One region of the Microbacterium sp. BE35 genome, then DNA from elsewhere that is predicted to be linked to it. Evidence: predicted binding sites of a transcription regulator. Region 1 holds the regulator's gene; the other holds the start of a gene.
What was found. Region 1 encodes HrcA, which represses chaperone genes, less so after heat shock. Its sites were predicted from a motif close to TTNGCACTCGNNNNNNNCGAGTGCNAA; they were not measured.
Positions count from the first base shown of each region.

Region 2: the regulator HrcA is predicted to act here: its motif matches at 1,340-1,366, upstream of groES (co-chaperone GroES).

Region 1 is NZ_JAVDXD010000003.1:446,727-450,134, reverse strand. Features, by position in the region: gene dnaJ (molecular chaperone DnaJ) at 1-878, opposite strand, end outside; gene hrcA (heat-inducible transcriptional repressor HrcA) at 930-1,970, opposite strand; gene hemW (radical SAM family heme chaperone HemW) at 2,098-3,315, opposite strand; gene J2Y46_RS13540 (DUF1990 family protein) at 3,323-3,408, opposite strand, start outside.
Region 2 is NZ_JAVDXD010000002.1:337,219-340,626, forward strand. Features, by position in the region: gene J2Y46_RS07810 (Hsp70 family protein) at 1-1,086, opposite strand, end outside; gene groES (co-chaperone GroES) at 1,446-1,742, shown strand; gene rarD (EamA family transporter RarD) at 2,126-3,040, shown strand; gene J2Y46_RS07825 (metal-sensitive transcriptional regulator) at 3,044-3,373, opposite strand; gene J2Y46_RS07830 (heavy metal translocating P-type ATPase) at 3,385-3,408, opposite strand, start outside.

The DNA of each region.
Region 1 (3,408 bases):
CCTGCCCGCACCTCGAGGTCGACCGGGCCGTCGAGCGACTGGATGGTCGTCGTCGTGCCGAGGATCGCGTCGGGCATCGACACTTCGAGCGTCGCCAGCAGGTCGTCGCCGTCACGGCTGAACACCTCGTGCGGCTGCACCGTGACCTCGATGTACAGGTCGCCGTTGGGGCCGCCGGCCGGGCCGACCTCGCCCGAGCCCGGCAGCTGCAGGCGGAGCCCGGTCTCGACGCCGGCCGGGATGTCGAGCGACACGGTGCGGCGGGCGCGCACGCGGCCCTGGCCCTGGCAGGTGGCGCACGGGTACGGGATGGTGGTGCCGTAGCCCTGGCACACGTTGCACGGCTGCGTCGTGACGACGTTGCCGAGGAGGCTGCGCACCTGTCGCTGCACATTGCCGGTGCCGTGGCAGATGTCGCACGTGACGGGGCTCGTCCCGGGCTGGCAGCAGGAGCCCTGACAGGTCTCGCACACCACGGCCGTGTCGACCTCGATGTCGCGGTGCGTGCCGAACACGACATCGCCGAGCTCGAGCGTGACACGGACGAGGGCGTCCTGGCCGCGCTCGCGGCGCGATCGGGGCCGGCCCCCGCGCGAGCCGCCCGCCGCGCCGAAGAACGTCTCGAAGATGTCGTTGAACCCGCCGAAGCCGCCGGCGCCGCCGAACGGCGAGTCACCGCCGCCCATGTCGTAGCGGGCGCGCTGCTCGGGGTCGCTGAGGACGTCGTACGCGTGCGTCACGAGCTTGAAGCGCTCGGATGCCTCCTCGCCCGGGTTCACATCCGGGTGCAGCTGACGGGCCAGCCGCCGGTACGCTTTCTTGATCTCGTCGGTGGAGGCGTCGCGTGAGACGCCGAGGACCTCGTAGTGGTCAGCCACTTTCGCCTTCCTGCCGCGGCCGCGCCGCGGGATCGTGTGTGCGCGCGTGCGTCAGCGGGAGCTGTCGTCCTGCTCGAGCATGCGCGTGAGATAGCGCGCGACGGCGCGGACCGTCGCGAGGTTCGTGGGGTAATCCATGCGCGTCGGGCCCAGCACGCCGACGCGGGCGAGAGAGCCCGTCGCGTCGTAGTCGCTGGCGACGACGGATGCCTCGGCCAGGCCGAACGCCTCGTTCTCGCGGCCGATGCTCGCCGCGAGTCCCTGCTCGTCGGCGACCATCTCCCCCATCAGCCGCAGCAGCGTCACCTGCTCCTCGATCGCCTCGAGGAGCGGATAGATGCTGCCGCGGAAGTCGGATTCTCGGCGTGCCAGGTTGGCGCTGCCGGCCATCACGAGCTTGTCCTGGCGGAACTCCTCGAGCTCCTCGGCGACGGCGCGGACGATCTCGTCGGTCGCGCGCTCGTGCGCCGGAGCCTGCGCATCCCGTCCTTCGAGGCGCTCGGCGATGCGCTGCAGTCCTTCGCGGACGGGCCGGCCGACCAGCAGGGTGCCGAGCCCCGCACGGATGTGCGCGAGGTCGACGTCGTCGAATTCCTCGCCGACGAAGGTCAGGCGCTGCGACACGCGTCCCGTGTCGGTGACGACGATCACCAGCATCCGTCCGCCGCCGAGCTGGACCAGCTCGACGTGGGTGACCGTCGCGCGCGCGAACGAGGGGTACTGCACGATCGCGACCTGGCCGGTCAGCTGCGTGAGGGCGCGCACGGTGCGCACGAGGACGTCGTCGAGGTCGCCGGAGCCGTCGAGGAACGAGGCGATGGCCGCCCGCTGGGCCGGCGACAGCGGCCGGAGCTCCGCGAGATGGTCTACGAAGACGCGGTAGCCCTTGTCCGTCGGTACGCGGCCCGACGAGGTGTGCGGTGCGACGATGAGCTCTTCGTCCTCGAGCAGCGCCATGTCGTTGCGGATCGTCGCGGCCGACACTCCGAAGGCGTGCCGTTCGACGATCGCCTTGCTGCCGACCGGCTCGCGCGTGTCGACGTAGTCCTGGACGATCGCCCGCAGCACCTGCAGACCCCGTTCGCTGACCATCCCGCCTCCTCACGCCGCAGCTGGCACTCGCATGACTGGAGTGCCAATTCTATCCGATGGCCCTGTCAGGATCGTCGAGCGACGCCGAGACAGATTGCGAAGCCGTCCCACGCACGATCGCTCCGGGCTAATCGGTGAGCGCCCGCACCACCGCATCGGCGAGCAGACGCCCACGCCGCGTGAGCACGACCCTCCCGCGCAGGGCGGCAGGACCCTCGATGAGTCCGTCCGCGATCAGCGCGGCTACCGCGTGACGGCCTTCGCCGAGGAGCTCCTCGACGGGGAGCCCCTCGCGGATGCGGGTGCGCAGCAGCATGCTCTCGAGGTTCCTGGCCGCGGCATCCGGGATCTCCCGTCCGGCGGCCGGCGACTGCCCCGCGGCCAGCCGTTGCGCGTAGGCGGCAGGGTGCTTGACGTTCCAGAACCGCACGCCCGCGACGTGGCTGTGCGCGCCGGGGCCGAAGCCCCACCAATCGGCGCCGACCCAGTAGGCGAGGTTGTGGCGGGAGCGGTGCGCGTCGCCGCGCGCCCAGTTCGACACCTCGTACCAATCGAACCCTGCTTCCCCGAGCAGATCGTCGGCGAGCTCGTACATGTCGGCTTGCAGGTCGTCGTCGGGTGCGACGACCTCGCCACGGCGGATCTGGCGGGCGAGCTTGGTCCCGTCCTCGATGATGAGCGCGTACGCGGAGATGTGGTCTGACTCGAGGGACACAGCCGCCTCGAGCGAGGTGCGCCAGTCGTCGAGCGATTCGCCCGGAGCGCCGTAGATGAGGTCGACGCTGACGTCGAGCCCCGTCTCGCGCGCCGCAGCCACCGCGGTGCGGACGTTGTCGGGATCGTGCGTGCGATCGAGGGCGGCCAGGACGTGCGGGACGGCGGACTGCATGCCGATGGACAGGCGCGTGACACCGGATGCCGCGAGCTCGGCCGCCACCGCAGGCGTCACCGTGTCGGGGTTGGCCTCGACCGTGATCTCGGCGCCGTCGGCGATGCCGAACGTGTCGCGCACGCCGGCCAGCATGCGTGCGAGGTCGCCGGGCGGGAGGAGAGTCGGCGTGCCGCCGCCGAAGAACACCGTCGACGCGGGGCGGTTGCCTCCGGCGCGCTCGAGAACGGGCGCCGACAGCGCGATCTCACGAAGGAGCGTGTCGGCGTACTCGTCCTGTCGGGCGCCGCGCAGCTCGGACGACGTGTACGTGTTGAAGTCGCAGTAGCCGCAGCGGACACGGCAGAAGGGGACGTGCAGATACACGCTGAAGTCGGCGGCCGGATCGATGCGCGTGCCGGGCGGCAGCGAGCCGTCCGAGGGAACGGGCTCGCCGAGCGGAAGAGCGGAGCCCATCAGCGCCTCACGCGGGGGTCGTGTACAGCGGCGAGATCGCGCGCAGGTACCGCGTGAACAGCTCGCGACGACGGCGCTTCGTGAGCCCCGGGA
Region 2 (3,408 bases), on a different contig from region 1:
CGGCGCGGTGACCGCGGCAGCAGCCACTCCCGCGCCGAACACCGCCGCAGTCCCGGCGGGCGCACGGTGAGCGTGCCCGCCGGCGACGATGCGGGCGGCGCCGAGCGCCACGATGGCTTTGGGATCGGCATCCACCGCGATCGGGGCATCGAGGCGGTCCGACAGCAGCTGCGCGACGCGCGGGATGCGTGAGGAGCCGCCGGTGAGCAGGATCGCGTCCAGGCGCGCGCCGATGTCGTTGGTCTCGAGCAGCGAATGCAGCACGTCGATGGTGCGCTCGATCCCCGGTTCGATGAGAGCCTCGAACTCGGCTCGCGTGATGCGCACGGTCGTTCCCGCGCCACCCAGGAAGACCGGGATGGCGGCCTCGGAGTCGAACGAGAGCGCCTCCTTTGCTTCGACGCACTCGCGTCGCAGCGCCGCGAGCGCGACGCGCGCCTCGGGATCGGCAGCGAGGTCCGCCGTCGAGAGGCCGGCGGCGGCGATCGTATGGCGCACCACGAGATCGTCGAAGTCCGCGCCCCCGAAGTCGGGGATGCCCGCCGGCGATCCGATGATCTGCAGCGTGCCGTCCGGCGCGGCGCCCACCAGCGCCGCATCGAAGGTGCCGCCGCCCAGGTCGTACACCGCCAGCACGCGGTCGCCGTCGAGCGCGGACGTGGCGTGGTAGTGCCACGCCGCCGCGACGGGCTCGGCGACGAGCGTCACCGGGCACGACACCTCGGCAGCCAGGGCGGCCACGACGAGGCTGCGGCGGTAGTCGCCCCACGTCACCGGGACGGTGGCGACGATCGCGTCGGGGTGGCGCCCTTCGCGTTCGGCGACGGCCTCGACCACCCACGCCACCATGCCTGCGAACAGCTCTTCGGTCGCGAGCCGGCGGCCGGCGACCACCACCGGCACGTCGTCGCCGATCCGGCGCTTGAACTCGCGCACCAGCCGTTCGGGCTGTGCGAGCCCGCGTCTCTCAGCAGCCTCGCCGTACAGCAGGGTGTCGTCGGCGACGAACACCGCCGTCGGCGCGCTGTCCGCTTGTCGCCCCAGCGCGAACCGCGCCGTCTCGACGTTTCCTTCTGCATCTGTCATCGCTGTGGATGCGGCAGTCCTACTGGTGCCGATGTCCACAGCGAGCGTGAAACTCTTCGTCATCGCCCGAAAATCCCCAGGTTCAGGACACAACCCCCGATGACGTCAGGTCTACCACCAAGGCTCACGTATTGCGAGAGGGGGTTGCGTTCCGTGGCCATGTCTCCAGGAGCCGCCGGGTGGGCGGGCTGATACATCGGGGCCGGATCTGTCCGGTCGCGCTCGGGCTCAGGCGGAGCGTGCATGACATGCATTGGCACTCACGTTGCATGAGTGCCAGCCGGTTGCCTAGACTGACGTAAGCACTCTCAACGTCAGAGTGCTAACGAGTCTTAGTCTCAAGAAAGAAGAGGTAGACCGTGTCGGTTTCCATCAAGCCGCTCGAGGACCGCATCGTCATCAAGCAGGTCGAGGCCGAGCAGACCACGTCCAGCGGTCTGGTCATCCCCGACACCGCCAAGGAGAAGCCCCAGGAGGGCGAGGTCGTGGCGGTGGGCCCGGGTCGTATCGACGACAACGGCAACCGCATCCCGCTCGACGTCGCCGTCGGCGACCGCGTGATCTACAGCAAGTACGGCGGCACCGAGGTCAAGTTCGGCGGCGACGAGTTCCTCGTCCTGTCGGCTCGCGACGTCCTCGCGGTCGTCGTTCGCTGAGTTCTCGCGCACCACGCGCACCCCGAAAGGGTCGGATGCTTCGGCATTCGGCCCTTTCGTCGTCTGCGTGCACGACACGATGTGCTCCGCGGTCACAAAGGGTGGGAGCCGATGGCCCGCAACGCACCAGAAGTGACTGCGGAGCAGCGAGGCGATGCGAGGGGAGGGGAGGAGCGGGTCGTCCGACGGTGGCAGGAATGACACCACGGATGACGGAGAACGGATGCTGGGACCCTTCGGCTGCGGAGCGCGCCCCGGTGGGCCGGGCGTAGGCTGACGCAGTGAGTCACGAGCAGTCTTCGCTTCCCGGTCGCGACGTGGTGGACGGGCTCGACGATTCGACGGCGCTCGACCTGGGCGTCACCACCGGCACCCGCAGGGTCGTGTCCGACACCGTCGAAGCCCGGGAACGCCGGCTCGGCGGGGTCTTCACGTTCTCCGCGTACCTGCTGTGGGGCTTCCTCCCGCTGTACTTCCTGCTCCTGGCGCCCACCGGTCCGTGGGAGATCGTGGCGTGGCGCATCCTGCTGTCGCTCGTCTTCTGCGCGCTGCTGCTCACGGTGACCCGCACGTGGCCGCGGCTTGCGGCGATCTTCCGGCAGCCGAGGGTGCTCGGCCTCACCGTGATCGCGGGCTTGCTGATCTACGTCAACTGGCAGGTGTTCATCTACGGGGCCTTGAACGGCCACGTGATCGAGACCAGCCTGGGCTACTTCATCAACCCGATCGCGACGGTGCTGCTCGCCGTGCTCGTGCTGCGCGAGCGCCTGCGGCCGACGCAGTGGGTCGCCATCGGCATCGCGGCGGCGGCGGTCGCCGTGATCGTGATCGGGTATGGCGCCTTCCCGTGGATCGCGCTCACGCTCGCGGCATCCTTCGGCGTCTACGGCCTCGTGAAGAAGAAGGTCGGGCCGTCGGTCGACGCCGTGAGCGGCCTGACTCTCGAGACGCTGTGGCTCACCCCGATCGCGGTGGTGGTGCTCGTGATCGTCGGCGCGACCGAGGGGCTCACGATGGGGGCGGACGGCTGGCAGCACACCGTGCTGCTCAGCCTGACGGGTGTCATCACCGCGGTGCCGCTGCTGCTCTTCGCCGCGGGCGCGCGCCGCGTCTCGCTCACGACCATCGGGCTGCTGCAGTTCGTCGCGCCGGTCCTGCAGTTCCTCGTGGGCTGGCTCCTGCTCGGCGAGCCGATGCCCCTCGAGCGCTGGATCGGCTTCGGTCTCGTGTGGGTGGCGCTCGTCGTCCTCACGGTCGATTCGCTGATCCACGCCCGCCGCAGCCGCGTCGCGGCCTAGCGCTCAGCGCACCAGGCGGGCGATGGCCTGCGTGGCCTCGGTGATCTTCGCGTCGGCCTCGGCGCCGCCCAGGCGCGCGGCATCCACCACGCAGTGGCGCAGGTGGTCATCCAGCAGACCCACGGCGACGGCTTCCAGCGCGGAGGTCAGCGCGCTGATCTGCGTGAGGATGTCGATGCAGTACTTCTCGTCCTCGACCATCTTGTGGATGCCGCGCGCCTGCCCCTCGATGCGCTTGAGGCGATTGAGGTACTTGTCCTTGTCGGTGATGTAGCCGTGGTGGGAGTGCTCGGAGGAGTCGGAGTGCGCGTGCTCGAGGGTGGTGTCGGTCATGTCGGGCTCCTTCAACGGTGAGCGGTCGAGAGGCT